DNA from 3 places in the Streptomyces sp. ITFR-6 genome. Region 1 is predicted to be linked to each of the others. Evidence: predicted binding sites of a transcription regulator. Region 1 holds the regulator's gene; each other region holds the start of a gene.
The links. The regulator HrcA, encoded in region 1, represses chaperone genes, less so after heat shock. The targets are predictions, from matches to a motif close to TTNGCACTCNGNNNNNCNGAGTGCNAA.
Positions count from the first base shown of each region.

Region 2: a site for HrcA is predicted at 8,262-8,288, ahead of groES (co-chaperone GroES). Genes of this name have one in related genera too.
Region 3: a site for HrcA is predicted at 3,005-3,031, ahead of groL (chaperonin GroEL). Genes of this name have one in related genera too.

Region 1 covers NZ_CP134612.1:5,882,218-5,892,367, reverse strand. The annotation lists gene RLT59_RS26825 (S41 family peptidase) at 1-3,208, opposite strand, end outside; gene RLT59_RS26820 (hypothetical protein) at 3,286-3,780, opposite strand; gene RLT59_RS26815 (16S rRNA (uracil(1498)-N(3))-methyltransferase) at 3,914-4,660, opposite strand; gene RLT59_RS26810 (nitronate monooxygenase) at 4,657-5,730, opposite strand; gene dnaJ (molecular chaperone DnaJ) at 5,845-6,981, opposite strand; gene hrcA (heat-inducible transcriptional repressor HrcA) at 6,982-7,998, opposite strand; gene RLT59_RS26795 (MBL fold metallo-hydrolase) at 8,185-8,907, shown strand; gene RLT59_RS26790 (DUF3097 domain-containing protein) at 8,933-9,751, shown strand; partial or broken gene RLT59_RS26785 (hypothetical protein) at 9,869-10,150, shown strand, end outside.
Region 2 covers NZ_CP134612.1:3,151,897-3,162,046, forward strand. The annotation lists gene RLT59_RS13975 (SDR family NAD(P)-dependent oxidoreductase) at 1-337, shown strand, start outside; gene RLT59_RS13980 (substrate-binding domain-containing protein) at 433-1,560, shown strand; gene RLT59_RS13985 (ABC transporter substrate-binding protein) at 1,737-3,068, shown strand; gene RLT59_RS13990 (carbohydrate ABC transporter permease) at 3,065-4,003, shown strand; gene RLT59_RS13995 (carbohydrate ABC transporter permease) at 4,000-4,929, shown strand; gene RLT59_RS14000 (hydroxyacid dehydrogenase) at 4,954-5,982, shown strand; gene groL (chaperonin GroEL) at 6,121-7,743, opposite strand; gene groES (co-chaperone GroES) at 7,848-8,156, opposite strand; gene RLT59_RS14015 (hypothetical protein) at 8,309-8,641, opposite strand; gene RLT59_RS14020 (polysaccharide deacetylase family protein) at 8,638-9,627, opposite strand; gene RLT59_RS14025 (THUMP-like domain-containing protein) at 9,773-10,150, shown strand, end outside.
Region 3 covers NZ_CP134612.1:3,565,541-3,575,690, forward strand. The annotation lists gene RLT59_RS16170 (alpha/beta hydrolase family protein) at 1-1,132, shown strand, start outside; gene groL (chaperonin GroEL) at 1,218-2,843, opposite strand; gene RLT59_RS16180 (cold-shock protein) at 3,136-3,342, opposite strand; gene RLT59_RS16185 (MoaD/ThiS family protein) at 3,776-4,054, opposite strand; gene thrC (threonine synthase) at 4,087-5,382, opposite strand; SAM riboswitch class I at 5,400-5,526, opposite strand; gene RLT59_RS16195 (glucosyl-3-phosphoglycerate synthase) at 5,679-6,629, shown strand; gene RLT59_RS16200 (alpha,alpha-trehalose-phosphate synthase (UDP-forming)) at 6,710-8,113, shown strand; gene otsB (trehalose-phosphatase) at 8,090-8,947, opposite strand; gene RLT59_RS16210 (DUF3263 domain-containing protein) at 9,036-9,308, opposite strand; gene RLT59_RS16215 (extracellular solute-binding protein) at 9,355-10,150, opposite strand, start outside.

The sequences.
Region 1 (10,150 bases):
GCGTCGGCGCCGTCTTCGCGGGGGTCCTGGTCAGCGACTCCAGCGCGATCCGGATCGCCTCGTCCAGCTGCGGATCCCGCCCCGCCGCCCGGTCCTGCGGCGTCATGACGACCTCGACGTCCGGATCGACGCCGTGGTTCTCGACGCCCCAGCCGTACCCCTCCATCCAGAAGGCGTACTTGGGCTGGGTGACCAGCGTGCCGTCCACCAGCCGGTACCGGCTGTCGATGCCCACGACGCCGCCCCAGGTGCGGGTGCCGACCACCGGGCCGATGCCCATCAGCTTGATCGCCGCGTTCACGATGTCGCCGTCGGAACCGGAGAACTCGTCCGCCACCGCGACGACCGGCCCGCGCGGCGCGTCGCCCGGGTAACTGTGGGCCTGCCTGCCGCGGGGCAGGTCCCAGCCGACGATGCGGCGGCCCAGCTTCTCCACGATCAGCTGCGAGATGTGGCCGCCCCGGTTCTCCCGGACGTCCACCACCAGCCCTTCGCGGGCGACCTCGGTGCGCAGGTCGCGGTGGATCTGGGCCCAGCCGGGGCCGGCCATGTCGGGGACGTGGACGTAGCCGAGGCGCCCGCCGGAGTGCTCGTGGACGTAAGCGCGCCGGTCGGCGACCCACGCGTGGTAGCGCAGCGGCTCCTCGTCCGCGATCGGTACGACGACGACATGGCGCGGGTCGCCGCCGTCGGCCGGTGCGACGGTGAGCTCGACCGGGTGGCCGGCCGAGCCGGTGAGCAGCGGTCCGGGGCCGGTGACGCGGTCCACGGGGTGGCCGTCGACCGCGAGGATCGCGTCCCCCGCACGGACGGCGACGCCCGGGGCGGCGAGCGGTGCGCGGGCGGCCGGGTCGGAGGTCTCGGAGGGCAGGATCCGGTCGATGCGCCAGCTCCCGTCCTCGGCGCGGGAGAGGTCGGCGCCGAGCAGGCCCTGGCGGGCCGAGTCGTCGTGCCAGCCGCCGGCCGGGTGCACATAGGCGTGGGAGGTGCCGAGTTCGCCCTGTACCTCCCACAGCAGGTCGATGAGGTCGTCGTGGGTGGCGACGCGCTCCAGCACCGGCCGGTAGCGGTCCAGAACTCCCGCCCAGTCGACGCCGCCCATGTCGGGGCGCCAGAAATTGTCCCGCATGATGCGGCCGGCCTCTTCGTACATCTGCCGCCACTCGGCGGCCGGGTCCAGGGTGCGGCGGATCCGGGAGAGGCCGACGGTGACGCTGCCGTCGCCGTCGTGGTCGTCGTCGGAGCCCGCCGCGACGCGACTGTCGGACGGTACGACGCGCAGGGCGCCCCGGCTGTGCAGCACCAGCCGCCTGCCGTCGCCGCTGACCGCGAACCGGGCGACGTCGGAGGCGAGTTCCTCGCAGCGCAGCTTCTCCAGGTCGTACCGCTCCAGCACGGTCTCGGGGCGGCGGGCGTCGGGCGTGGCGGCGCTCGTGCCGAGGACCCCGACGACCGGGTGGCGCAGCCAGAGGAGTCCGTCCTTCGCGGCCCGCAGCGAGGAGTAGCTGCCCGCCTCTACGGGCAGGGCGACGATCCGGTCCGCGAGGCCGTCCAGGTCGATGCGGGTGACCGGGAGCGCGGTGGGGTTGTCATCGCCCTCGCCGCTCTTCTCCCGCTCGGTCGGGCGGCCGTGCAGCTGCGGCCCGAACGGGGAGGGGGTGGTCGCGGCGAGCGTCAGCAGGTGCGGCCGGCAGCCGCCGATGAAGGCCAGGTCGAAGACGTGTGAGTCGTAGACCGGGTCGAAGGCGCGCTCGGAGAGGAAGGCCAGGTGCTTTCCGTCCGGGGTGAAGGCGGGTGCGAAGTCCCGGAACCGCAGCGGGGTCGCCTCCGCGACCGTCAGGTCTGCCAGCTGGGCGAGCTTGAGCTGGCTCAGCGGCTCGGGGCCGGGGTGCGACCAGGCGAGCCAGGAGGAGTCGGGCGAGAAGACGAGACCGGAGGCGTCGCCGTGCTCGCTGCGGTCCACCTCGTGGACCTCGCCGCTCTCCCGCTCGACGATCAGTACCCGTCCGTCGTGGGCGGCGACGGCGAACCGGCTGCCGTCGGGGGCGGGCGCCAGGTCGAGGACCCGGCCGATCCGTCCCGCGGCGAGGCGGTGCGGCACGGCGTCGGGCGAGGTGCCGGTGGCGGGGGCGCACTCCAGCGCGTCGTCGCCCTCGGCGTCGGTGACCCAGACGACGTGCTGGTCGCCGTCGGCCTGGAAGGTGCGGGGCAGCCTGGCCCGTACGCCGGGTTCGACGGCGAGTGCGCGGGCCGGGCCCTCGCGGTGGGTGACCCAGTGAACGGCTCCGCGGGACCCGACCGCGCTGCCCCGGCCTGTACGGTCCGGGGACGCGGCGCTCAGGTGGCTGCCGGCGTGCACGGGGTGCGGCTGGAGGTCGGCGCGCTGCCCGCCCAGCCGGATGTCGAGGCGGCGGGGGCCGTCGCTCTCCAGGCTCTCCAGGAGCCACAGTTGACCGGCGGAGGCGTAGACGACGCGGGTGCCGTCGGTGGCGGCGTGCCGGGCGTAGAAGCTCTCGACGCCGGTGTGCCGGCGCAGCTCGGTGCCGTCGGGGAGCGAGGAGTAGAGCGCGCCGACGCCTTCGTGGTCGGAGAGGAAGGCGATGCGCCCGCCCACCCACATCGGGCATTCGATGTTGCCGTCGAGCTCCTCGTGGACCCGGACGAACTCCGCCGGGTCCCCCTCGGCCGCGATCCAGAGCTTTCCGGCCGTGCCGCCCCGGTAGCGCTTCCACTTGGCGGCCTCGCGCCCCATGGTGGCCGAAAGCAGCAGGATCCGTACGCCGGGCCCGTACGCGAGGGAGCCGACCGGCCCGTACGGCAGGGTCCGGGCGGGCCCCCCGTCGACCGGTACGGCGCGGGCCCAGGTGCGGCGCAGCGAGACCTGGCCCTGGGTGCTGAGGACCAGTACCTCGCTCTCCGGAGTCCAGCCGTGCACGGCTGTCTGCGCGTCGCCCCAGTAGGTCAGCCGCTTGGAGGGGCCACCGTCGACGGGGGCCAGGTGCACCTCCGGCGCCCCGTCCCGGGTGGACGTCCAGGCGACGAGAGTGCCGTCGGGAGATATCCGCGGCTGGGCCACGGGGCGGTTGTCCGCGCTGACACGCCAGGCGCGGCCGCCGTCGAGCGGCGCGAGCCAGACGTCGTCCTCGGCGGTGAAGGCGATCAGGTCGCCCTGGACATGGGGATACCGGAGGTAGGAAGGCTGTGTCACAGCGATCACCCTAGGCCGAGGCCGCAGCCGTGGAAACGGAGTTGGCCGGAGTCCGACTCCTTCGGTGTCCCGTGCACTCACTTGCCCTGCGGCGATTCGGTGACCGTCACCGTGACCGTCACGGTCGGCCGGGCGCCTCCCCCGCTGCCGCCCGCCGGGGGCCGTGGCGGGGCGGACGAGGAGGGCGCGGCATCGCAGTTGCCGAGCATCGTGGCGCGGAAGACGGTCTTCCCGGCCGCCTTCGCGGTCATGTCACCGCTGACGCACCGGCCTTCGACCTCCCGGTCGACCTTGCCGTCGAGGCTGATGTCCTTGCCCTCCTTGGTGCGCCCGTTGCAGTCCACGTCCGCGATCCGGCTGGTAACGGGGGTGGACGAACCCGTCCGGGAGCCGGGGCTCGCGCCGCCGCCGGTCCGTGCCGTGCAGCTCAGCCAGTCCACGTGCACGCCTTCGTGCTCCAGCGCGCGGGTGGCTGTCTGATCGGTCGTCACCGCGATGGACGCGGAGTTCAGTCCGTTGACCGGGTCGCAGGCCGAGAGTCCGGCGACGACCGTGCCGGTGAGGCAGACCACGGCCGGAAAGCGTCGGATCCTTCGATTGCGCCATGCCCTTGATGTCCCCATACGGGCAGCTTCCCACCGCTCCTGACGGTGCGGTAGACCGCTTGCGGCCAGAACCGGCCAAGGTTCGGGGAAACGGCCCGATTCAGGACCAGCGGCCGGTGCGGCCGAGCAGCAGGGCCGTCGCCGCCGTGCCCGCCGTGGACGTACGCAGTACGGTCGGCCCGAGCCGGCAGGTCCGGGCCCCGGCGGCGGCGAACGCGGCCAGCTCCTCGGGCGATACGCCGCCCTCCGGGCCGACGACGAGCACGATCTCGCCCGCTTCCGGCAGCTCCGCGGTGGCCAGCGGTTCGCCGGGGTAGCCGCGGTCCTCGTGCAGTACGGCCGCGAAGTCGGCGGTGGCCAGAAACGCGGCGACCTGCTTGGTCGTCATCGCGTCCGCCACCTCGGGGAACCGCACCCGGCGCGACTGCTTGCCGGCCTCGCGGGCCGTGCCGCGCCACTTCGCCAGCGCCTTGAGGCCCCGGTCGCCCCTCCACTGGGTGATGCAGCGCCCGGCCTGCCAGGGGACGATCGCGTCGACGCCGGTCTCCGTCATCGTCTCGACGGCGAGCTCGCCCCGGTCACCCTTGGGGAGGGCCTGGACGACGGTGATGCGGAGGCCGGGGCGGGGTTCCTCGTGGACCGGTTCCAGGCCGCCGAGCACCAGCCGGTCCTTGCCCTCGGCGGCGGACACCACGCCTTGTGCCCAGCGGCCCCGGCCGTCCGTCAGGACGACCTCCTCCCCGGCGTGCAGGCGCCGGACCGAGACGGCGTGCCGCCCCTCCGGGCCGTCCAGGACGAATCCGGGCCCCGTGGGCATCTCCTCGACGACGAAGACGGGTGCCGTCACTGCGTACTCCTTGTGCTCACTGCCGCCCGTGCGGCGTCCAGTTCCTCGACGAGCAGGGCGACGAGCCGGCCGGCCGTCAGCTCGCGTGCCAGCCGGTGCCCCTGGCCTGCCCACAGCGCCATGCCCTGCGCGTCCCCGGCCTTGGCCGCCGCCTTGCGCAGCGGTGCGGTCAGCTGGTGGATCTGCGGGTAGGCGGCCGGGGCGTACGGCCCGTGCTCGCGGACGAAGCGGTTGACCAGAGCGCGGGCCGGGCGCCCGGAGAAGGCCCGGGTCAGGGTGGTGCGGACGAACAGCGGGTTGGTCAGGGCCTGCTTGTGCAGCAGGTGGGCGCCGGACTCCGGGCAGATCAGGAAGGCCGTGCCGAGCTGCGCGGCATCGGCCCCGGCCGCGAGCACCGCCGCGATCTGGGAGCCGCGCATCAGCCCGCCGGCGGCGATGACCGGGATCTGCACGGTCTCGCGGACCTGGGCCACCAGGCTGAGGAGCCCGGTGCCGATCCCCTCGGCCTGCGGGTCGTCGCGGTGGGTGGACTGGTGGCCGCCCGCCTCGACGCCCTGGGCGCAGACCGCGTCGGCACCGGCCCACTGGGCGGCCTGGGCCTCCTCGGGCGTGGTGACCGTCACGACGGTGTACGTGCCCACGGCGGCGAACGCGTCGAGGGTGTCGCGGGTCGGGCAGCCGAAGGTGAAGGAGACGACCGGGACCGGGTCCTCCAGCAGGATGGCGAGCTTGGCCTCGTAGCCGTCGTCCCCGTCGGACTCGGTCTCGCCGAGCGGGGTCTCGTACCAGGTGGCCTCGCCCGCGAGCTGGTGCCGGTAGACGTCGACGGCGCTCGGGTCGGCGAGGTTGGGCTGCGGCATGAAGAGGTTGACGCCGAAGGGCTGGCCGGTCAGTCCGCGGACCTGCTTGACGTCGTTGTACATACCGTCCGCCGTCTTGTACCCGGCGGCCAGGAAGCCGAGCCCGCCGGCCTCGGCCACGGCTCCGACGAGCTGCGGGCAGGAGACTCCGCCCGCCATCGGGGCCTGCACGATCGGATACCGGCAGAGATCGGTCAACGCGGATGGCATGACGGCATCGTGTCATGCCCGTCCTGTCCCGTGATGCGCACCCCGTGACCGCGATATGTCCGCAATGCCGTACGGGCCCGGAAATCCAGGCCCGTACGGTGGTGACGCGTGGGATCAGCGCCCGTTGAAGGCGTCCTTCAGACGGGAGAACAGGCCCTGCTGGCCGGGCTGGAACTGGCCGGTGGGCCGCTCCTCGCCGCGCAGTTTCGCCAGCTCCCGCAGGAGGCGTTCCTGCTCGGGGTCCATCTTCGTCGGGGTCATCACCTCGACGTGCACGATCAGGTCGCCGCGACCGCCGCCCCGCAGGTGCGTGATGCCGCGCCCGTGCAGCGGGACCGACTGGCCGGACTGGGTGCCCGGCCTGATGTCGACCTCCTCCAGTCCGTCGAGCGTCTCCAGCGGCACCTTGGTGCCGATGGCCGCCGCCGTCATGGGGATGGTGACCGTGCAGTGCAGATCGTCGCCGCGCCGCTGGAACACCGCGTGCGGCAGCTCGTGGATCTCGACGTAGAGGTCACCGGCCGGGCCGCCGCCGGGGCCGACCTCGCCCTCGCCCGCGAGCTGGATGCGGGTGCCGTTGTCGACGCCCGCGGGGATCTTCACGGTGAGGGTGCGCCGCGAGCGGATGCGGCCGTCTCCGGCGCACTCCGGGCAGGGCGTCGGCACGACCGTGCCGAAGCCCTGGCACTGCGGGCAGGGCCGCGAGGTCATGACCTGGCCGAGGAACGACCGGGTGACCTGGGAGACCTCGCCGCGGCCCCGGCACATGTCACAGGTCTGGGCCGAGGTGCCGGGTGCGGCACCCTCTCCGCTACAGGTCGTACAGACGACGGCCGTGTCGACCTGGATGTCCTTGGTGGTGCCGAAGGCCGCCTCCGCGAGGTCGATCTCCAGCCGGATCATGGCGTCCTGGCCGCGCCGGGTGCGCGAACGGGGTCCGCGCTGCGACGCCGTGCCGAAGAACGCGTCCATGATGTCGGAGAAGTTGCCGAAGCCGCCCTGTCCGAATCCGCCCGCGCCACCTCCGCCCGAGGCGGACAGCGGGTCGCCGCCGAGGTCGTACACCTGCTTCTTCTGCGCGTCCGAGAGGACCTCGTAAGCGGCGTTGATCTCCTTGAACCGCTCCTGGGTCTTCGGATCGGGGTTCACATCCGGGTGCAGCTCGCGTGCGAGCCGCCGGAATGCCTTCTTGATCTCGTCCTGCGAAGCGTCGCGGCGCACGCCGAGTACGGCGTAGTAGTCCGTGGCCACTTACGACTCCGCCAGGATCTGTCCGACGTAACGTGCCACTGCGCGTACCGCTCCCATCGTTCCGGGGTAGTCCATGCGGGTCGGTCCGACCACGCCGAGTTTGGCGACTGCCTCGTCGCCCGAACCGTAGCCGACCGCGACGACGGACGTGGAGTTGAGTCCCTCGTGGGCGTTCTCATGCCCGATTCGTACGGTCATGCCCGAGTCCTTGGCCTCGCCGAGCAGCTTCAGCAGCACGACCTGCTCCTCCAATGCCTCCAGCACCGGCCGGATCATCACGGGGAAGTCGTGCCCGAAGCGGGTGAGGTTGGAGGTGCCGCCGATCATCAGCCGCTCCTCCGTCTCCTCGACGAGGGTTTCGAGCAGGATCGAGAGCACGGTGGACACGGTCGCCCGGTCCTCGCTCTCGAAGGATTCCGGCAGGTCCTGCACCAGCTGCGGGACGTCCGCGAAGCGGCGTCCCACCACCCGGCTGTTGAGCCGGGCCCGCAGATCGGCGAGAGAGGTCTCACCGAACGGCGTCTGGCAGTCGACCAGCCGCTGTTCGACCCGGCCGGTGTCCGTGATCAGCACGAGCATCAGCCGGGCGGGGGCCAGGAGCAGCAGTTCCACATGCCGCACCGTCGAGCGGGTCAGCGAGGGGTACTGCACGACGGCGACCTGCCGGGTCAGCTGCGCGAGCAGCCGTACGGTACGTCCCACGACATCGTCGAGGTCGACCGCGCCGTCGAGGAAATTCTGAATGGCCCTGCGCTCCGGCGACGACAGGGGCTTGACGCCCGCGAGCCGGTCGACGAAGAGCCGGTAACCCTTGTCCGTCGGGATGCGCCCCGCGCTGGTGTGGGGCTGGGCGATGAAGCCCTCGTCCTCCAGCACCGCCATGTCGTTGCGGACGGTGGCCGGGGAGACCCCCAGCTTGTGCCGCTCCGTGAGCGCCTTGGAACCGACGGGCTCCTCGGTGCCGACATAGTCCTGGACGATGGCGCGCAGCACTTCGAGTCTGCGTTCGCTGAGCATCGCGCACACCTCCAGCTGTCTGCATCGGTCGATCTCGGGTCGTTCCCGGGACTCCTCCTGGCACTCTGTCCTTTCGAGTGCCAGCAGTCTCCCCGGTCAGTGTACGGCGACGGGGTGGGCCCCAAGCAAGGGCGACCGGCCACGCTACCGCGAGACCGCGCAGGTCGTTGCCGATAGCGTCGCCGCATGGACGTCGCTTGGGAAGAGTTCGGCTGGGAGCGGTTGGGTGGCGGAACGGGCCGGCGACGGCTGCCGGGCTGGGACGCGACGGCCGCGCTGGTGGCCGGAGCGGACGGGGTGCTGCTCTGCGACACCGGCTCGACGCTCCGGGAGGGCGCCGAGCTGCGTGACCAGATCGACCGGCTGACCGGCCGGAGCGTGACACATGTCGCACTGAGCCATCCGCATTTCGACCATGTACTGGGCACGGCCGCCTTCGCCGGGGCGCGGGTGTACGGGGCGGCCGGACTGCCGGAGCTGCTGCGGACGGAGGCGGAAGAGCTGCGCCGCTCGGCGGTCACGCACGGGGTGCCGGAGCGGGAGGCGGCACAGGCGGTGGCGGCACTGGTGGTCCCGCGGCACCAGGTGCGCGGGGAGCTGACGCTCGACCTCGGCGGCGGCCGCCGGGTGGTGCTGGCCGAGATGGGCGCCGCGCACAGCGGGCACGATCTGGCGGTGCTGGTGCCCGGCTCGCCCCCGGTCGTCCTCTGCGGCGACCTGGTCGAGGAGTCCGGCGAGCCGCAGGCCGGTCCGGACGCGGTGGTCTCCCGCTGGCCGACCGCGCTGGACCGGCTGCTGGCGCTGGGCGGCGAGGACGCGCTGTACGTGCCGGGTCACGGAGCGGTGGTGGACGCCGCGTTCGTCCGGTCACAGCGCGACGCGTTGGCGCACCGCTTCGGCGTGTCGTGAGGCCGTCGCGTCCTATCGTCGTGCGATGCGCAGCTATCAGCCGGACCTGACCCCGCCGTGGAAGAAGTCCGCCCCCGCCCCCGAGGTGCCCGCAGAACCGGATCTGGTCGTGGAGGAGGCCGTCACCGGCTTCTGCGGTGCGGTGATCCGCTGCGAGAAGACGGCCGAGGGGCCGACGGTGACCCTGGAGGACCGGTTCGGCAAGCACCGGGTCTTCCCGATGACGCCGCGCGGCTTCCTGCTGGAGGGCCGGGTGGTGACGCTCGTACGTCCGTCGGCCGGCGGTCCCGTCCGCCCCGCCCGTACGGCTTCCGGCTCGGTGGCGGTCCCCGGGGCGCGGGCGCGGGTGGCGCGGGCCGGGCGGATCTACGTGGAGGGGCGGCACGACGCGGAGCTGGCCGAGCGGGTCTGGGGCGACGACCTGCGGATCGAGGGCGTGGTCGTCGAGTACCTGGAGGGCATCGACGACCTTCCGGCGATCGTGCGCGAGTTCTCCCCGGGGCCGGACGCGCGGCTCGGCGTGCTGGTCGACCATCTGGTGCCGGGCTCCAAGGAGTCCCGCATCGCGGCACAGGTGACGGACGGGAACGTCCTGGTGGTCGGTCATCCGTACATCGACGTGTGGGAGGCGGTGAAGCCGTCGTCCGTGGGGATCGGCGGCTGGCCGGTGGTGCCGCGCGGACAGGACTGGAAGACCGGTGTGTGCCGTTCGCTGGGATGGCCGGAAAACACCGGTGCGGCCTGGCAGCGAATCCTGTCCTCGGTCCGCTCCTACCGGGATCTGGAGCCCGAACTCCTGGGCCGGGTCGAGGAATTGATTGATTTCGTCACGCTTCCCGCCTGATGTCCGGCGGGTCTTCCCGCCAATCCCGGGCTGATCCCTACAATTCCCTGCGCCTCGAACGCATCATCGGTTATTGAGTGTTTCCTGGCTCTTTTCGCGAGGGAAGGCACGGGGGCGATGGCGCGCGAGGTATGGCGGGACAGTGCGGACAACGAGGCGGCCTCGGCCGTCTTCCACTTCGTGCAGCAGCTGATCGACCGCTACCGGGACAACCGGCCGGTGATGCCGTTGGTGGTCCTCCAGGCCGCCGACGCCGACGTCCCGTCCGCCGTGGATGCCAGGGTCGAGCAGATCGTGCGCCAGATCCACCACGCGAACCAGCTGCGCCGGGTGCCGCTGAAACTGCTCGACGGCCGTGGCGGGACACCGTACGAGGCGGCCCTCGACATGGTCCGCACG
Region 2 (10,150 bases), 2.7 Mb from region 1:
TACGTACGGGGCGTCCAAGGCGTGGGTCGTGCAGTTCACCCAGGGCGCGGCCAAGGACATGGCGGGCTCGGGGGTGCGGCTGATGGCGCTCTGCCCCGGCTTCGTACGGACGGAGTTCCACCAGCGGGCCGGCATGGGCACGGGCAACATCCCCGGCTGGATGTGGCTGGACGCCGACAAGCTGGTGACCGCGGCCCTGGCGGACCTGGCGCGGGGCAAGCCGGTCTCGGTCCCGGATCCCCGCTACAAGGCGCTCATGGGGCTGGTCAAGGTGACGCCGCGCGGACTGCTCGGGAGCGTCACCTCCAGGACGGGCCGCAAGTACGGACCCCAGTGACGATCGGCGCACTGTGCCGCCCCGCCTCATTGTGATCGAATGATCAGAACAGCACTACGTTCGATCATTCACTAACCGCCTGAGGGGCTGCCACCGTGCGCGAAGGTGCCGCTGAACGTCATGACCGACTGCTGAAACTGGTGCGCGAACAGGGCACCGCACGGGTCTCGGACCTCGCGGACCGGCTCGGCGTCTCCCCGGTGACAGCACGCCGCGACGCCGAGGCGCTGGCGGCGCGCGGGCTGCTCGACCGGGTGCACGGTTCGGTCTCCTGGCCCGCCGAACGCGGACCGGCCGGCACCCCGGCGGGCGGCGGCCCGGTCATCGGGATGCTGGCCCCGGCCGCCGTCTACTACTTCGCGGAGGTGATCCGCGGCGCCCACGAGGCCGCGGCCCGGCTCGGCGCCCGGCTGATCCTGCGGGTCACCGACTACCGCCCGGAGGACGACGCGGCCCACGCCGCCGGACTGCTGGCGGCCGGGGCGCAGGGGCTGCTGCTCGCCCCGAGCTGGACGGAGCCGGGGCATCCGGCCGCCTACAGCGACTGGCTCGCCCAGCTGCCCGTGGAGAAGGTCCTGGTGGAGCGGACCGGGGTGCCGGGCGGGCCGCTGGACGGTTTCGACCGGGTCTGCTCGGACCACGCGCACGGGGTGCTGCTCGCCATCCGGTACCTGCTGGAGCTGGGCCACGGGGCGCCGCTGCTGGTCGCTCGGGCGGACAGCCCGACGGCGCAGGCGGTCCGGGCCGGGTACGCGCGGGGGCTTGCGGTGCTGGGGTTGCGCGCCCCGGGCCCGGTGATCGAATCGTCCTCCGACGAGCGCGATCCGGTGCTGTTCGAGCAGGCGGCGCTCGGGCTGCGGGACGCGGTGCGGCGGGGGCGGGCGACCGCGGCCCTGATGCACAACGACGAGGACGCCATCCGGATGATGCGGCGGCTGGCCGAGCTCGGCGTCCGGGTGCCCGACGATCTGTCCCTGGTCACGTACGACGACGAGGTGGCGGCGCTCGCGGACACCCCGCTCACCGCGGTGGCGCCGCCCAAGCGTGAGGTCGGGCGCAGCGCGGCGGAGCTGCTGGTCGAGCGGTTGTCGGGGGAGCGCTACGGGGTGCCCGCCGACCTGGCGCCGAGGCGTCATGTCGCCCTGCTGCCGACGCTGCGGGTACGGGACTCCTGCGGGCGGCCGTCGAACCGGACGGCGGACCCGGAGCCGTCCGGCGGCTGAGGCAGGCGCACCGGTCACCAGGCACCACGCCTGCCCCATAAATAACAGTTGCCCCCATTCACCACTCTCCCGTTCGATCAAATTTCGATCATTCAATCTTTCGCTCTTGACTTCGATCACCAGGAATCGAAACATCACGGCCAATGCCTGTTCCCGCACGTACAGGAGCTGTCCCCGTGAGCCGCAGTTGGTCCCGTCCCATCCATGCACTGGTCGGCGCTGCCACCGCCCTCGCCGTCCTGACGGCGTGCGGCGGCAGCGCCGACGACTCCCCCGCCCATGGCACCGCAGAACACCCCGTGACCGTCTCCTTCTGGGCATGGACCAAGGGGTCGCAGGAGGTCGTTGACGCGTTCAACGCGACCCACGACACGATCAAGGTCAAGTTCGAGGAGATACCGTCCGGCGGTCTCGGCGGCTATCCGAAGATCGCCAACGCGGTGAAGGCGGGCATCGCCCCCGACCTGCTCTCCATCGAGTACCCGCAGCTCTCTGCCTTCGTCAGCCAGGGCTCGCTCCAGGACATCAGCGGTTACCTCACCGACGACATCAAGAAGAAGTTCCTGCCGCAGACCATCGAGATGACGACGCTCGGCGGCAAGAACTGGGCGGTGCCGTTCGACGCGGCGCCGCAGGTCTTCTACTACCGCAAGGACTTCTTCACCGAGCACCACATCGCACTGCCGAAGACCTGGGACGACTTCCGGACCGCCGCCGCCGACGTCAAGAAGGCGGCGCCGAAGACCAGGATCGCCACGTTCTTCCCGGACGACCCGACGTTCTTCCAGGCGCTGGCCTGGCAGGCCGGCGCCCAGTGGTTCAGCGCCGGCAAGGACGCCTGGAAGGTCGACACCACCGGCCCCGCCTCGAAGCGGACCGCGGAGTACTGGCAGGGGCTGATCGACGACAAACTGGTGAGCACCGCCTCCTCGTTCAGCCCGGAGTGGACCAGCTCCCTGAAGCAGGGCACCACGGTCGGCTACCTCGGCGCCTCCTGGAGTGCCGGGGTGCTCGCGGGCATCGTCCCCGAGGAGAAGGGCAAGTGGGCGGCCGTGCCGCTGCCCAGCTGGGAGGCGGACAAGCCCGCCAGCGGGATGGTCGGCGGCTCCACCTTCGCCGTGAGCAAGAACAGCAAGAAGGCCGCGGCCGCCGTCGAGTTCGCGCTGTGGATGTCCACCCACAAGGACGCCATCAACGCCCGGATCGGGGCGAGCACGTCGAGCGCGCTGCCCGCCTCCCCCGCGATGGTGCCGATCGCCCGCAAGGCCTTCGACACCAGCTTCTACGGCGGCCAGGACCTGTACGGCCTGTTCACAGAGGCGGGCGCCTCGATCGGGCCCGACTGGGTGTGGGGTCCGAGCCCCGGCGCCACCAACTCCGCACTCGGCGACGAACTCGGTGAGGTCGTCGGCGGCGGCTCCACCCTGCCGCATGCGATCAAGACCGCCCATGACGCCACTGTCGCCGATCTCAAGAAGCGCGGCCTGAAGGTCGAGGAGCCCTCATGAGCACGCCTCCCACGTCCGGTACCCGCCCCGGCGGGCTGAGCGCGAAGGCCCGCACCCGGATCGCGGCCGGTACCTTCCTCACGCCGTTCTTCGTCCTGTTCACCGTCGCGATGATCATCCCGGTCTGCTACGCGCTCTGGCTGAGCCTGTTCACCGAGAAGCAGTCCGGGCTCGGCTTCGACGGTCCCCGTACGGTCTTCGACGGGCTCGGGAACTACGCCTCCGCCCTCGGGGACCAGGCGTTCCGCGACGGCTTCTGGGTGCTCCTGGGCTACTGCGCCTTCTACATCCCGCTGATGGCCGGCGGTGCGATCGTGCTGGCGCTGCTGCTGGACACCGCACTGGCCCGCGCCCGGCGCTTCTTCCAGCTGGCGCTCTTCCTGCCGCACGCCATCCCCGGGCTGATCGCCGCGCTGATCTGGATCTACCTGTACACACCGCAGCTCAGCCCGGTCGTCAAGGCGATGGAGTCCGGCGGCATCGGCTTCGACTTCTTCTCGTCCCAGGGCACTCTGCCCTCCATCGTCAACATCGCCCTGTGGGAGTGGCTCGGCTACAACGTGGTGATCTTCTACGCCGCGCTGCAGGCCGTCGACCGCTCGCTGCTGGAGGCCGCGACCGTGGACGGCGCGGGGAACTGGCGGATCGCCTTCTCCATCAAACTCCCGCTGATCCGCTCCTCACTGGTGATGGTGCTCCTCTTCACCATCATCGGCTCGCTCCAGCTGTTCACCGAGCCGCTGATCCTGAACCGGGGCTCGGGCTCGGCCGTGACCAGCACCTGGACCCCGAACATGTACGCCTACAGCGCCGCCTTCGAGCGCAACGACTACGGCCTCGCCGCGGCCGCCTCCGTGCTCATCGCCCTCGTCGCCGCCGCGCTCTCCTTCGTCGTCACGCGCTTCACCAACAACCGCAAGGAGGCACGGGCATGACCTCCCCCGTCATGATCGATCCGGCCGCGCCGGCCCGCACCCCCGCCCGCTCCGAGGGCCGCGCGCCCGTCGGCTCGGGAGGCGCCCGGTCCAGCCGCTGGCTGTCGAAGACCGCGGTCAACGGCGTGCTGGTCATCGCCGCCGTCTACACGCTGTTCCCGCTGATCTGGCTGGTCACCGCGGCCACCAAGGACGCCGGGAACCTGCTGGGCGGTGACGTCTTCTCCTTCGAGGGCTTCAACCTCGGCGGCAACCTCTCCGCCCTGTCCACGTACCAGGACGGCGTCTACTTCCGCTGGTACGGCAACTCCCTGCTGTACGCGGGCATCGGGGCGCTCGGCTGCTCGCTGGTCAGCGTCGCCGCGGGGTACGCCTTCGACAAGTACCGCTTCCGGGGGAAGGAGAAGCTGTTCGCGCTCGTCCTGCTCGGTGTGCTGCTGCCCTCCACCGCGCTGTCCCTGCCGCTCTACCTGCTGGCGGTGAAGACCGGAACCGTCAACACCTACTGGGCGGTCCTGATCCCGTCCCTGGTGAACCCGTTCGGCGTGTACCTCTCCCGGATCTTCAGCGCCGGCTACATACCGGACGAGGTCCTGGAAGCGGCCCGGATCGACGGGGCGGGCGAGATGCGCACGTTCTGGTCGGTGGGTCTGCGCATGGTCATGCCGGGGTTCGTGACCGTCTTCCTCTTCCAGTTCACCGCGATCTGGAACAACTTCTTCCTCCCCCTGGTCATGCTCTCGGACAAGAAGCTCTACCCGCTGAGCCTCGGCCTCTACAACTGGCACAGCACCGCCAACGCCGACCCCAGCTTCTATCCGATGGTCGTCACCGGATCCCTCCTCGCCGTCGCTCCGCTGATCATCGCCTTCATCACCCTGCAACGTCACTGGAAGGCCGGTCTCACCGCCGGCAGCGTCAAGTGACATCCGAGGAGCCCGAGTTCCACCATGCACCACACCACTGACACCCGGCCCGCCGCGCTCCTGGCGATGGGACCGGGGATCGCAGAACGGCTGCTGACGCCCGCTCACCGGGACCGGCTGACCGGCCTCGTCCGCACCGATCCGGATCTGGTCGCCCACCAGTTGGCCGACCCGTCCCCGCAGGTCGCCGCCGCGCTGGCCGAGGCCGAGGTCCTGCTGACCTGCTGGGGCGCGCCCGTGCTCACCGAGGCCGTCCTCGCGGCCGCGCCCCGGCTGCGGGCGGTCGTCCACGCCGCGGGCAGCGTCAAGCACCACATCACGGACGCGTGCTGGGAGCGGGGCATCCAGGTCACCTCCGTGGCCGGCGCGAACGCCCGGCCGGTGGCCGAGTACACGCTGGCCGCGATCCTCTTCGCGGGCAAGAACGTGCTGGGCAGCGCCCGCCGCTACCGGGAGCTGCGCGCCGCGCACGACTGGCGCGAGGAGCTCGACGGCTGGGGCAACCACGGCCGCACGGTGGGCATCGTCGGCGCGTCCCGGACCGGCCGCCGGGTCATCGAGCTGCTGCGGCCGTTCGACTTCGAGGTCCTGCTGTACGACCCGTACCTGGAACCGGCCGCCGCCACCCGGCTCGGTGCGGAGCCGGTCCCCCTCGACGAGCTCTGTGCCCGCAGCGGGATCGTCTCCGTCCACGCGCCGGAGCTGCCGGCCACCCGCCGGCTGATCGGCGCCGCGCAACTGGCGGCCATGGCGGACGGCTCCACCCTCATCAACACCGCACGCGGTTCGCTGATCGACGAGCCGGCCCTGGTCACGGAGCTGGTACGGGGACGGCTGCACGCCGTCCTGGACGTGACGGATCCCGACCTGCCGCCCGAGTCCTCACCGCTCTTCGACCTGCCGAACGTGCTGCTGACCCCGCACATCGCGGGCTCGCTCGGCAACGAGCTGCACCGGATGGCGGACCAGGCGCTGGACGAGCTGCAACACTTCGCGAACGGCCGCCCCTTCGCGGACCCGGTCCACGGAGACGCGCTCCCGCGCTCGGCGTGACCTCAAGCTCCTCCGGCGCATCCGGGATCACCGGGCAAAATCAAGCCCCTCCGGCGATTGCCGAATTTGCCCCGGCACGCGAAAGGCCCGGCCCCCTCGCGGGGGCCGGGCCATACCGCTTGCGCGGAGAGCTACGCGTTAGTGGGAGTGACCGTGGCCGTGACCGGCCTCGGCCTCTTCCTCGGCCGGCTTCTCGACGACCAGGGTCTCGGTCGTGAGCAGCAGCGACGCGATGGACGCGGCGTTCTCCAGGGCGGAGCGGGTGACCTTGACCGGGTCGATGACGCCGGCCTTGACCAGGTCGCCGTACTCGCCGGTCGCGGCGTTGAAGCCCTGGCCCTTGTCGAGCTCGGAGACCTTCGAGGTGATGACGTAGCCCTCAAGGCCCGCGTTCTCCGCGATCCAGCGGAGCGGCTCGACGGCGGCGCGGCGCACGACCGCGACACCGGTGGCCTCGTCGCCGGTCTTGCCGAGGTTGCCCTCAAGGACCTTGACGGCGTGGACCAGAGCGGAGCCACCACCGGAGACGATGCCCTCCTCGACCGCGGCGCGGGTCGCGGAGATGGCGTCCTCCAGACGGTGCTTCTTCTCCTTGAGCTCCACCTCGGTGGCCGCACCGACGCGGATCACGCAGACCCCGCCGGCCAGCTTCGCCAGGCGCTCCTGGAGCTTCTCGCGGTCCCAGTCCGAGTCCGTGGACTCGATCTCGGCCTTGATCTGATTGACGCGGCCGGTGACCTCGTCGGACTTGCCGCCACCGTCGACGATGGTGGTGTCGTCCTTGGAGACGGTCACGCGGCGGGCGGTGCCCAGCACGTCCAGACCGGCCTGGTCGAGCTTGAGGCCGACCTCCTCGGCGATGACGGTCGCACCGGTGAGGGTGGCGATGTCACCGAGCATGGCCTTGCGGCGGTCACCGAAGCCGGGGGCCTTCACCGCGACGGCGTTGAAGGTGCCACGGATCTTGTTGACGACCAGGGTCGACAGGGCCTCGCCCTCGACGTCCTCGGCGATGATCAGCAGCGGCTTCGAGGCACCGGCCTGGATGACCTTCTCCAGAAGCGGCAGCAGCTCCTGGATCGAGCCGATCTTGCCCTGGTGGATCAGGATGTACGGGTCGTCGAGGACGGCCTCCATACGCTCCTGGTCGGTCACCATGTACGGGGACAGGTAGCCCTTGTCGAAGGCCATGCCCTCGGTGAACTCAAGGTCCAGGCCGAAGGTGTTGGACTCCTCGACGGTGATGACACCGTCCTTGCCGACCTTGTCCATCGCGTCCGCGATGAGGTCGCCGACCTGGCTGTCCTGCGCGGAGAGCGCGGCCACGGCGGCGATGTCGGACTTGTCGTCGATCGGGCGGGCCGTCGCGAGGAGCTCCTCGGACACGGCCTTGACCGCGGCGTCGATGCCCTTCTTCAGGGCGGCCGGGGACGCACCCGCGGCCACGTTGCGCAGGCCTTCGCGGACGAGCGCCTGGGCGAGCACGGTGGCGGTGGTCGTACCGTCACCCGCTACGTCGTTGGTCTTGGTCGCCACCTCCTTCACCAGCTGGGCACCGAGGTTCTCGTACGGGTCGTCGAGCTCGACCTCGCGCGCGATGGTGACACCGTCGTTGGTGATGGTGGGCGCACCGAACTTCTTGTCGATGACGACGTTGCGGCCCTTGGGGCCGATCGTCACCTTCACCGTGTCGGCAAGCTTGTTGACGCCGCGCTCAAGGGCGCGACGGGCGTCCTCGTCGAACTTCAGGATCTTCGCCATGGAGCTGAACTGTCCTCTCAAAAACAAGAACTGCGCCCCTCGCCGCCCGGCTAGTTATGTCGCAGGGGGCCAGGGGCGCAGAACAGAAGCAAACGTTGGGTGAATTACTTCTCGATGATCGCGAGCACGTCGCGGGCCGAGAGGACGAGGTACTCCTCGCCGTTGTACTTCACCTCGGTGCCGCCGTACTTGCTGTACAGCACGATGTCACCGGTCTTGACGTCGAGCGGAAGGCGCTCGCCGTTCTCGAAGCGGCCCGGGCCCACGGCCAGGACGACGCCCTCCTGGGGCTTCTCCTTGGCGGTGTCGGGAATGACCAGGCCGGAGGCCGTGGTCTGCTCGGCGTCGAGCGGCTGGACCACAATGCGGTCCTCAAGCGGCTTGATCGCAACCTTGGTGCTGGCGGTCGACACGATCCGGTCTCCCCCTTCGGAGATCTCACGGGGTTAACAGTCTTTGGGTGGCGACCAGGTGGGCCCGTCGTCGCGGGTGCCGGACCTGCCGGTCGCACAGTACTGCTGGCACTCTCCAGTGGGGAGTGCCAGCACTGAGACTATGACCGCGATTAGCACTCGGTCAAGCGGAGTGCCAATTCACGCCCCTCGTGGCGTCCGTGCCGGATCCCGCCGGCGGACGACACGGTGTGCCCCGGCCGGGGCGGACGTCCGCAGGAGACGACGACCAGCGCCCCCGGCGCCCTGCGGTCACCCCGCGCCAGCTCCGTGGCGCGCGCGCCCGCCGGCCGCGCCGCCGCCCGGCTCGGTGGCGGGTTCACCCGCTGCGCGGCCTTGCGGCCGAGCCGTTCGATCGGGTCCACCGACTGCGCACAGCCGGTGGTGGCGGTCAGGAGCGCACCGGCGGCCAGCAGTCCGGCCAGCAGCCGGTGCGCGCTTCTCATACGTAGTCCTCCAGCCGGGCCACGGCGTATCCCTTGTCCGTGATGACCTTCATAACGGCCCGGACCATGTCGGGCATGGAGCCCTTCCAGTCCTTCTTGCCGCGGAAGTGGGTGAGGATGATGTCCCCGGGGTGCAGGTCCTGGTCCTCCTCCCGCCACTCCATGCGGTCGGGGAACACCTCCTCCGACCACAGGGGCACGGCGGTGATGCCGCAGGACTTGGCGATCCGCAGGGTGTCGCCGTTGTAGTTGCCGTACGGCGGCCGGAACAGCCGGGGGCGCTCGCCGTACTGCTTCTGGAGGATGTCCTGCTGGTCGCAGATCTCCTGCTTCTGCACGTCGTAGGAGAGACCGGGCAGGTAGCGGTGGTTGAGCGTGTGGTTGTTGATGGCGACGCCCCGGGCCTGCGCGTCCTTGAAGTACCCGTAGTCGTCGCGCACCAGGTAGTCGCTGAGGAAGGCGCTGTACGGGATGTTCAGGTCCGACATCATCCGCAGCAGCTCGGGGTCCTTGTCGTCCCCGTCGTCCATCGTCAGGAAGACGATCTTCTTGTCGGTCGGGACCGTGGTGAAGACCGGCGGCAGCGAGTCGTCGCCGCCCTCGACCTCGAAGCCCTTGCGAGTGGTGATGTGCGGCTTCACGGCGGGCGGGACGGGCGCGGCCAGCGGAGTGCTCGCCAGCCCCCACTTCTTGGCGGCGACCGCGCGGGCGGCCTGGGCGAGGCGCGCCTTCTCGGCCTGCGCGGCGCGGGTGCCCGCCGCCCCCGCGTTCCCGGCCTGACTGCCCGGCCGCCCGGCGAGGGCCTTGGCCCCCTGTCCGGCTCCTACGTCGGTACGGCTGTCGGTCCCGGCCGCGCAGCCGGAGCCGACCGCGGCGACCAGGAGCGCGGCCAGGACCGCGTAACCGGGCCGACGCCGCAGGTATCCCCGGGCGCGTCCGGTTCCGCCCTGCCCCTGTTCCACCTGTCCGGTTCTGCGCCTCTTCATGATGAATTCTTCTTTTTGTCGTACAAGCTGCATGGCGCCGCATACTGCCAGTACGTCATCGGGCTCCCGGGCCGACACCGCCGCCGGACCCGCACGGTCCCCCGGCTGGCTCACAACCGGCTGGCTCACAACCGGTTGGCTCACAATGGGGCAGGTGAACGCTCTCGCCCCGACCGACGGCCCCGATCCGTCCGTCGCCCCCGACCCCCTCGCCGGCTTCCTGGCCCTGCGCACCCCGGAGGGTGCCGAGCTACTGGCCGGGCTGCGCTCGTACGACCCGGCCACCGAACTCGCCACCGCCACCCGGCTGCGCCGCACCCACCCGGCCGGCCTGGTCTCCGCGGCGCTCGGGCAGGCACGGCTGCGGCAGCGGGCGGTCGCGAAGTTCGTCGCCGAGGACGCGCACCGGATGTTCTTCACGCCGAACGGGGTGGAGCAGGCCACCCGTACCTCGGTGGCGGCCCACCGCGCCGGACGCTTCGCGGGCGCCGGGGTCCGCAGCGTCGCAGACCTCTGCTGCGGG
Region 3 (10,150 bases), 2.3 Mb from region 1:
CACCGGACCGTTCGAGGTCGGCTGCACCGTGCACCACCTCGTCGACCCCTCACGCGCGGAGCCCTGGCTGCCCGGGACCACCGCGCGCCGCGAGCTGATGATCAGCGTCCGCTACCCGGCCGCGCCCGGCGGCTCCGGGCGGCGGGAGCCGCAGATGACGGCCGCGGCCGCCGCGCACTTCGGCGGAGCGGAGGGGGCCGCCGCCCTGAACCTGGGGATGGCGCCCGGGTCCGTCGACTGGGGCGCCACGCTCAGCCACGCCCGCCGCGACGCCCCGGTCGCCGCGCGGGCGGGCCGGCTGCCCGTCGTGCTGTACTCCGGCAGGCTGGGCGACCCGCGCACCTGGAACACCGCCCTGGTGGACGATCTGGCGAGCCACGGGTACACCGTCGTCACGATCGACCACACCTACGAGGCGACCGAGGTGGAGTTCCCCGACGGGCGCCTCGCCACCATGCGGATCTTCGACGGGGCGCCGCCCAGCGATCCGGACGTGCTCAGCGCCCTGCTGCGCAAGATCATGGCCGTCCGGGTCGCCGACACCCGGTTCGTGCTCGACCGGCTCCCGGAACTGAACCGGACGCGCTTCGGCAACGTACTCGATCTGCGGCGGACCGGCATGTTCGGCCACTCCGCGGGCGGCTTCACCGCGGCCCAGACGATGCACGACGACCGGCGGGTCAGGGCGGGCATCAACATGGACGGGCAGATGGACTACGTGGGCGGCGAGGTGCCGGACGGCAGCCGGCTGAGCACGGTGGCCACGGACGGTCTTGACCGGCCGCTGCTCCTGATGGGGACGGCCGGTGAGGGATCCGGCGACTACCGGCAGCAGCCGTCCTGGGCGGCGTTCTGGAAGAACACCCGGGGCTGGCGGGCCGACGTCACCCTGACCGGCTCGCGCCACGCCTCCTACACCGACGCCGAGTTGCTGCTGCCGCAGCTGGCCCGGCAGAGCGCGGAGCAGGACGGCGGACTGGCCGAGGCGGTCGGGACGGTACGGCCCGACCGGGCGGCGGCCGCGAGCCGGGCGTACGCGGCGTCGTTCTTCGGGCGGTGGCTGCGCGGTCACGACGACTGCCTGCTGGACGGACCGTCGGCGCGCTTCCCGGAGATGGTGTTCACCCCGTAGGGCCCGCAACGACACCGGCCCCCGGGGAAGAATCCCCGGGGGCCGGTGTCGTTACAGCTGTGCAGGAGCTACCGATCCGTGAGGATCAGAAGTCCATGTCACCGCCCGGCATGCCGCCCGGAGCGCCCGCGGCAGCGGCCTTCTCCGGCTTGTCGGCGATGACGGCCTCTGTGGTGAGGAAGAGCGCGGCGATGGACGCGGCGTTCTGCAGGGCGGAGCGCGTGACCTTCGCCGGGTCGATGATGCCCTCGGCGATCATGTCGACGTACTCGCCGGACGCGGCGTTGAGGCCGTGACCGATCGGCAGGTTGCGCACCTTCTCGACGACGACTCCACCCTCAAGACCACCGTTGACGGCGATCTGCTTGAGCGGGGCCTCCAGCGCCAGCTTGACGGCGTTGGCGCCGGTCGCCTCGTCACCCGAGAGCTCCAGCTTCTCGAAGACGGCCGAGGCCTGGAGCAGAGCCACGCCACCACCGGCGACGATGCCCTCCTCGACGGCGGCCTTGGCGTTGCGCACCGCGTCCTCGATGCGGTGCTTGCGCTCCTTGAGCTCGACCTCGGTGGCGGCACCGGCCTTGATGACGGCCACGCCGCCGGCCAGCTTCGCGAGGCGCTCCTGGAGCTTCTCGCGGTCGTAGTCCGAGTCGGAGTTCTCGATCTCGGCACGGATCTGGTTGACGCGGCCCTGGACCTGGTCGCTGTCACCGGCGCCGTCGACGATCGTCGTCTCGTCCTTGGTGATGACGACCTTGCGGGCGCGGCCGAGCAGGTCGAGACCGGCGTTCTCCAGCTTGAGGCCGACCTCCTCGGAGATGACGGTGCCACCGGTCAGGATGGCGATGTCGCCGAGCATGGCCTTGCGGCGGTCACCGAAGCCCGGGGCCTTGACGGCGACGGACTTGAAGGTGCCGCGGATCTTGTTGACGACCAACGTCGACAGGGCCTCGCCCTCGACGTCCTCAGCGATGATCAGCAGCGGCTTGCCGGACTGCATGACCTTCTCCAGCAGCGGAAGGAGGTCCTTCACGTTGCTGATCTTCGAGTTCACGATCAGGATGTACGGGTCGTCGAGGGACGACTCCATGCGCTCCATGTCCGTGGCGAAGTACGCCGAGATGTAGCCCTTGTCGAAGCGCATACCCTCGGTGAGCTCAAGCTCCAGCCCGAAGGTCTGGGACTCCTCGACGGTGATGACGCCTTCCTTGCCGACCTTGTCCATGGCCTCGGCGATGAGCTCGCCGATCTGGGTGTCAGCGGCGGAGATGGAGGCGGTCGAAGCGATCTGCTCCTTGGTCTCCACGTCCTTGGCCTGCTCCAGGAGGGCGGCGGAGACGGCCTCGACGGCCTTCTCGATGCCCCGCTTGAGAGCCATCGGGTTGGCACCCGCGGCCACGTTGCGCAGACCCTCGCGGACGAGTGCCTGGGCGAGAACGGTGGCGGTGGTCGTACCGTCGCCGGCGACGTCGTCCGTCTTCTTGGCGACCTCCTTGACCAGCTCCGCACCGATCTTCTCGTACGGGTCCTCCAGCTCGATCTCCTTGGCGATGGAAACACCATCGTTGGTGATCGTGGGGGCGCCCCACTTCTTCTCAAGGACGACGTTGCGGCCCTTGGGGCCGAGGGTGACCTTGACGGCGTCGGCGAGCTGGTTCATGCCGCGCTCAAGACCGCGCCGGGCCTCCTCGTCGAACGCGATGATCTTGGCCATATGAAGTGGTCCTCCCGGACAGGGGTGGATTCTCCGGACCGAGTGGCGCCCGCGACGGACGGCCTGCCGTCTGCCGGTTCCTTGCCCCGGCAGACCTGCGGGCCTCACCGGCCCGGTCCAAGTTTCTGTCACTCTCACCCGGAGAGTGCTAAGCCCAATGATTAGCACTCGACCCCCGAGAGTGCAAGCGCCTCCCCTCTCGGGGAGTGGCTCGGGACGCACGGAGGGCCCGTACCCCTGGGGGTACGGGCCCTCCGTGCGTGAGTAGTGTCGTTGGCCGACCGCGCCGAGCTCAGCCGACAGCGAGCTTGACCATGTCCGCCTGCGGCCCCTTCTGGCCCTGCGAGATTTCGAATTCAACTCGCTGACCCTCTTCGAGGGTGCGGTATCCGTCCATCTGGATCGCGCTGTAGTGGACGAAAACATCCGCACCACCGTCGACCGCGATGAAGCCGTACCCCTTCTCCGCGTTGAACCACTTGACGGTGCCCTGAGCCATGCCTAACTCCCCTATTACTGGCCCTTGCACAGGACCGCACTTCGCGGGCCCGGGTCAGAACCCACCCTCCGACAGGAGAGGGTGCGTGCGCCGGAACGCGTCGACCGCGGCCGAATGTATCTGCCCAACTGCCCTCTGCAACAGGTCAATCGGACGAAAATTCTCAGGCGCGCCGATCACCCGAATATGAGGAATTCATGAGATTCCAGGGCAAGTCGGGCCAGGCAAAGGCGACTTATGGCGCAAGAAGCTCAGGTACTTTGGCTGCATCTTGTCGTGGCCAGGCGCATTCTCATATGCGGGGGGCACGGGCAGCGAAGGGGACTTCCCACACTCTACCGCGCTCAACCATGCAGAATTGCCCCCTCCGCTTCTGTCGCGGAGAGGGCAATCCAGGTGACTCGGCGCAGTGGGACCGCCAGGGTCCCCGGGGTCAGCAGCCGCCGGCGACGGCCGGGATGATCGAGACTCCCGCGCCGTCCGGGGTGAGCGCTTCCAGGCCGCCTTCGAAGCGCACGTCGTCGTCGTTGACGTACACGTTGACGAAGCGGCGCAGCTTGCCCTGGTCGTCCAGGACGCGGGCGGCGATGCCCGGGTGGTCCTTCTCCAGGGACTCGATGACCTGGGAGAGGGTCGCGCCCTCTGCCGGGACCTCGGCCTGGCCGCCCGTGTAGGTGCGGAGGATGGTGGGGATACGGACCTTGACGCTCATGGTGGGTGCCCTTCCTGGAGTCTCGGGTGGGATCAGCCGGCGGTGCCGAGGCCGGCGGCGCGGAAAGCGTCCAGGCTCGGACGGATCGTCGCCGTCGCCTGCGAGGTGGCGGCCACCGCGTCCAGCGTCTTGAGGCCGTCCCCGGTGTTCAGGACGACGGTGGTGAGCGTCGGGTCGAGCAGGCCGGCCTCGATCAGCTTCTTCGTCACGCCGACCGTCACACCGCCCGCGGTCTCGGCGAAGATGCCCTCGGTGCGCGCCAGGAGCTTGATCGCGTCGACGACCTGCTCGTCGTTCACGTCGTCCACCGCGCCACCCGTACGGCGGGCGATGTCCAGGACGTAGGGGCCGTCGGCCGGGTTGCCGATGGCGAGGGACTTGGCGATCGTGTTCGGCTTCTGCGGGCGGACCACGTCGTGACCGGCCTTGAAGGCGGCGGAGACCGGCGAGCAGCCCTCGGCCTGGGCACCGAAGATCTTGTACGGCTTGTCCTCGACCAGGCCGAGCTTGATCAGCTCCTGGAGGCCCTTGTCGATCTTCGTGAGCTGCGAGCCGGAGGCGATCGGGATGACGATCTGGTCGGGCAGCCGCCAGCCGAGCTGCTCGCAGATCTCGTACGCGAGCGTCTTGGAGCCCTCGCCGTAGTACGGGCGGAGGTTGACGTTGACGAAGCCCCAGCCCTCCCCGAGCGGGTCTCCGATGAGCTCCGAGCAGAACCGGTTGACGTCGTCGTAATTGCCCTCGATACCGACCAGCTCACCGCCGTACACCGCGGCCATGACGACCTTGCCCTGCTCCAGGTCGTGCGGGATGAACACGCACGAGCGCAGACCGGCGCGGGCCGCGGCGGCGCCCACCGCACCGGCCAGGTTGCCGGTCGAGGAGCAGGAGAGCGTGGTGAAACCGAAGGCGCGGGCGGCCTCGACGGCGATCGCGACGACGCGGTCCTTGAAGGAGTGCGTCGGGTTGCCGGAGTCGTCCTTGACGTACAGGCCGCCGGTGACGCCCAGCTCACGGGCGAGGTTGTCGGCCTTGACCAGCTTGGTGAAGCCGGGGTTGATGTTGGGCTTGTCCGCGACATCGGCGGGCACCGGCAGCAGCGGCGCGTAGCGCCAGATGTTGTCGGGTCCGGCCTCGATGCGCTTCTTCAGCTCGTCCGGGGAGCCGGTCGGCAGGTCGTACGCCACTTCGAGCGGCCCGAAACAGGTCGCACAGGCGAAAAGGGGACCGAGCGGGAATCGTTCTCCGCACTCGCGGCAGGAAAGTGCCGCGGCGGGACCGAGGTCCACGGAAGATTCGGTGGTTGCTGCAACAGTCTGAACAGCCATGATGGCGAGGCCCTTTCTCCTCATCTTCCTTGTGACGCATTTCGCCACAAGACGGAATTGGCACCGTCCCCACCTGACCTCGCGGTCGGCGGGATGGTTGCCGGGACTTCAACGGGCCGTTCCCTCTGTCCCTCTGGATGAGCGCTATGGCACTGGACCATCGATCCAGGCGTTTATCGGCGGATGGACCCCGGCATGCCACGGCCATCTGCGTTGTTCAGACTGTAACCGAAGCACCGGACTGTTGAGATAGTCGTCCGAACCGCGAGATGGATCACATACAGGGAGTATCGACCGTGCTGGAAGAGGTCGAACGCTGGCTGACCAGGCGTTCCTGGTCGTGCGCCGACCGCCCGCTGGAGCAGCTCATGGCCGCCCGGGGCGGCGACCCGCGCCGGGGGAGCGTGAGTGTCGTCCTGCCCGCGCTCAACGAGGCGGCGACGGTCGGGGACATCGTCCGGACGATCCGGCGCGAGCTCATGGAGAAGGTCCGGCTGGTCGACGAACTCGTGGTGATCGACTCCGGCTCCACCGACGACACCGCGGAGGTCGCCCGCCGGGCGGGCGCCCGGGTGATCCACCGGAACGCGATCCTGCCCCGGCTGCCGGCCGTCCCCGGCAAGGGCGAGGTGCTGTGGCGGTCACTGCTGGTGACCGGCGGTGACATCGTCTGCTTCATCGACGCGGACCTGAAGGACTTCTCGGCCGATTTCGTCTCCGGCATCGTCGGCCCGCTGCTGACCGACCCCTCCGTGCAGTTCGTCAAGGCGATGTACGACCGTCCGCTCGGGGAGACCGCGGGCCAGGGCGGGCGGGTCACCGAGCTGGTGGCACGGCCGCTGCTCAATCTGCACTGGCCGCAGCTGGCCGGCTTCGTCCAGCCGCTGGGCGGCGAGTACGCCGTACGCCGGTCGCTGCTCGAACAGCTGCCGTTCCCGGTCGGCTACGGGGTGGAGCTGGGGCTGCTCGTCGACGCCCTGCACACGGTCGGCCTGGACGCGCTGGCCCAGGTCGATGTCGGCGTCCGCAAACACCGCCACCAGGACGGCCGGGCGCTCGGCCGGATGGCGGCGGCCATCTACCGGACCGCTTCGCTGCGGCTCTCACGGGGCCATCTGGTGCGCCCCGAGCTGACGCAGTTCGAGCGCGGCGAGAGCGGCTTCGTGCCGCAGACCTACCCGGTGGACACCGAGGAGCGGCCGCCGATGCGCGAGATCGAGGAGTACGTCTCGCGCCGCGCCGCCTGAGTACCGGCTGACGCGTCGGCCGGGACGGCCCGCGGCCGCACGCACGTTTGGACGGTTCGGGATCGGGCTAGATTCCGCGCATGGTCTCCGAGCACGCCCCCCAGTCCGCCGCCCAGCCCGCCGCCCAGGTTCTTGTCGCGTCCAACCGAGGCCCGGTCTCGTACACCGTGGGCGAGGACGGCTCGCTCGACGCGAAACGGGGCGGGGGCGGGCTCGTCTCGGGGCTGAGCGCGGTGGACGACAAGATGTGGGTCTGCGCCGCGCTCGGTGACGGCGACCGCGAGGCGGTGCGGCGCGGGGTCGGTGAGCCGGGCGTACGGATGCTGGACATCGACGCGGACGTGCACGCCGACGCGTACAACGGCATCGCGAACTCGGTGCTCTGGTTCATCCACCACCTGCTCTACCAGACCCCGGTGGAGCCCGTCTTCGACGCGGAGTTCCGGCGCCAGTGGGCGTCCTTCGAGACCTACAACCGGGCCTTCGCCGAGGCGCTCGCGGAGGAGGCGGGCGAGGGCGCGGCGGTCCTGGTGCAGGACTACCACCTGGTGCTGGTGCCCGGCATGCTCCGCGAGCTCCGCCCCGACCTGCGCATCGGCCACTTCTCGCACACCCCGTGGGCGCCCGTCGACTACTTCCGGATGCTGCCCGACGACATCGCGGAGCAGGTGCTGCGCGGTGTCCTCGGCGCCGACCGGGCGGCCTTCCTGACCCGCCGCTGGGCGGACGGCTTCATCAGCTGCTGTACGGAGATCCTGGGCGGCACAGGCCGCACCCGGATCGGCGTGCACGGGCTCGGCGCCGACGCGGACTTCCTGCTCCGGCGCGCGCACGAGCCGGATGTGGACGAGCGGATGGCGGCGCTGCGCGAGCAGGTGGGCCCCGGCCGGAAGACGATCGTGCGGGTGGACCGCACGGAGCTGTCCAAGAACATCGTCCGGGGGATGCTCGCCTACCGGGCGCTGCTCGACGAACGGCCCGAGTGGCGCGGCCGGGTCGTCCACGTGGCGTTCGCCTACCCCTCGCGGCAGGACCTCGCGGTGTACCGGGAGTACACGGCCGAGGTGCGGCGCGTCGCCGACGACATCAACACGAAGCACGGCACGGCGGACTGGACCCCGGTCGTCCTCCACGTCAAGGACGACTTCGCCCGCTCGCTGGCGGCGTACCGGCTGGCCGACGTGGCGCTCGTCAACCCGATCAGGGACGGCATGAACCTGGTCGCCAAGGAGGTCCCGGTCGTCTCCGACCACGGCTGCGCGCTGGTGCTGTCGCGGGAGGCGGGCGCGTACGAGGAGCTGGGCGACGACGCGATCGTGGTGAACCCGTACGACGTGTCCGCCACCGCCGACGCCCTGCACGAGGCGCTGACGATGGCGGACGACGTACGCGCCGAGCGCACGGAGCGGCTGGCGGAGGCGGCCACCGCGCTGCCGCCGCAACAGTGGTTCCTGGACCAGCTAGAGGCGCTGCGCCAGGGCTGACAGGAAGCCGACGACCGCTCCGGGGCCCGGCAGCAACAGGTCGGCGCGCGCGGCCAGTTCCGGCACCTCCGCCTCGCCGCTGCAGACGAGCAGGCCTGGGGTGCCGTCGGGGCCCTCGCTGCGGAGCTTCTCCACGGCGGCGAACGCGGCCAGGTCGCCCAGGTCGTCACCCGCGTACAGCACGGACTCGGCGCCCGTCTCGCGCACGTACTGGGTGAGGGCGACGCCCTTGTCCATGCCGGCGGGCCGCAACTCCAGGACCATCCGGCCCGGTTCGACGATCAGGCCGTGCCGGGCTGCCAGCTCGCCGAGGGGGCCGCGCAGCGCCTCGAAGGCGGCCTGCGGGTCCTCTGCGCGGCGGGTGTGGACGGCGAGCGCCTGCCCCTTCTCCTCTATCCAGGTACCGCGCCAGGAGTCGAACCTGTCTAGGAAGCCGGGCAGTTCGGCCCGCACGGCGGCGACACCGGGGTGCGGAGCGGGGGCGTGGACGGTGCCGGAGACGGCGTCCCAGCGTTCGGCGCCGTAGTGGCCGAGGACGACGAGGTGGTCCAGTCCGGCGACCCCGGCGAAGCCGCCGTAGCGGACCGCGACGCCGGCCGGGCGGCCGGTGATCACGGCGATCGACGCGACCCGGGGAGCGAGTGCGGCGAGCGCCTCGACGGTCCCGGGGTGGGCGCGGGCCTGTTCGGGGTCCGGCACGATGTCTGCGAGGGTGCCGTCGAAATCGAGCGCGATGACGGCGCGGTCGGGCCGGCCGAGGAGAGCGGCGAGGCCCTCCCGTCCGGCGGGGGTCGTCGGGGTCGGCAGGGGTGGGGTGTGCGGGTGGCTGCCCATGCGTCCGAGCCTATAGGCGGTGGCCTGCCCGCGGGCCCGACCGGGGCTCCGCCCCACACAGGGCCCGGCCGGGGCTCCGCCCCGGCCCTCAGCGGCGGCCCCGCCTCGCCTCTCGTACCCGCCGGAGCCGGTTCACCGTGACCGGGTCGGCCTCCAGGGCCCGCCGGTCGTCCAGCAGGGCGTTCAGAAGCTGGTAGTAGCGGGTCGGGGAGATGCCGAGCCGCTCCCGGATCGCCCGCTCCTTCGCGCCGGGCCCGGTCCATGACTGCCGCTCCACGGCCAGCACCGCGCGGTCCCGGTCCGAGAGTCCGGCAGAGGGCGGGGCGGGCTGGTCGGGGGGGTCCGGGGGAAGGGCGGTCATATCAGCCAATATATTGCGCGGGCCGTGACCTGCGGACCGCCGCCCGCTACTCCGCGCTCTCCGCCGCCGTGGACTCCTGCGCTATGCGCGCCAGCACGCTCTCGGGCTTCGCGCCCGGCTCGACCGCCTCACCGATGTTCTTCTTGATCGACTCGCTGGCCCGCGCCCAGGACGTCTTTCCGAACGGGTAGAGCTGCGCGCTCGGCAGCGCGTCCAGGAACTTGTACAGCGGCTTGTACTTGGGGTCGGTCTCCATCGCGGCCGAGGCGCTGTCGGTGACCGGCAGCATGTCGTAGGTGTCCGCGAAGTCGATGACGTTCTTGTCGCTGAACATGAAGTCGAAGAACTTGCCCATCTCGACCCGGTGATCGTTCTGCTTGAAGCCCATGATCCAGTCGGCGACGCCCATCGAGCTGGTGCTCGGCCCGGTGATACCGGGCAGCGGCACCATGCCGACGTCCACGCCCTTCTCCTGGGCCTCCTGCATCAGCGTCGGATGGCCGTTGAGCATGCCGACGTCACCGCTGGTGAACGCCTGGAAGGCCTTCGCCCGGTTGAGCTCGCCGGGGGCGACGGGGCCGACGAGTCCCTTGTCGACGAGGTTCGACTTCAGCCAGTCGAACGTCTTGATGTTCTCTTCCGAGTCGATGTTGTAAGAGCCGACGTCGTCGGTGTAGCCACCGCCGCCGCTGAGCAGCCACATCAGCGTCTCGGCCTGGGACTCCTCCTGGCCCAGCGGCAGCGCGAACGGGAACTTCACGCCGCGCTGCTTGAGCGCGGCGGCGTCGCTCGCGATGTCGCTCCAGGTCTTCGGGGCGTCGAGCCCTGCCTGGCCGAAGAGC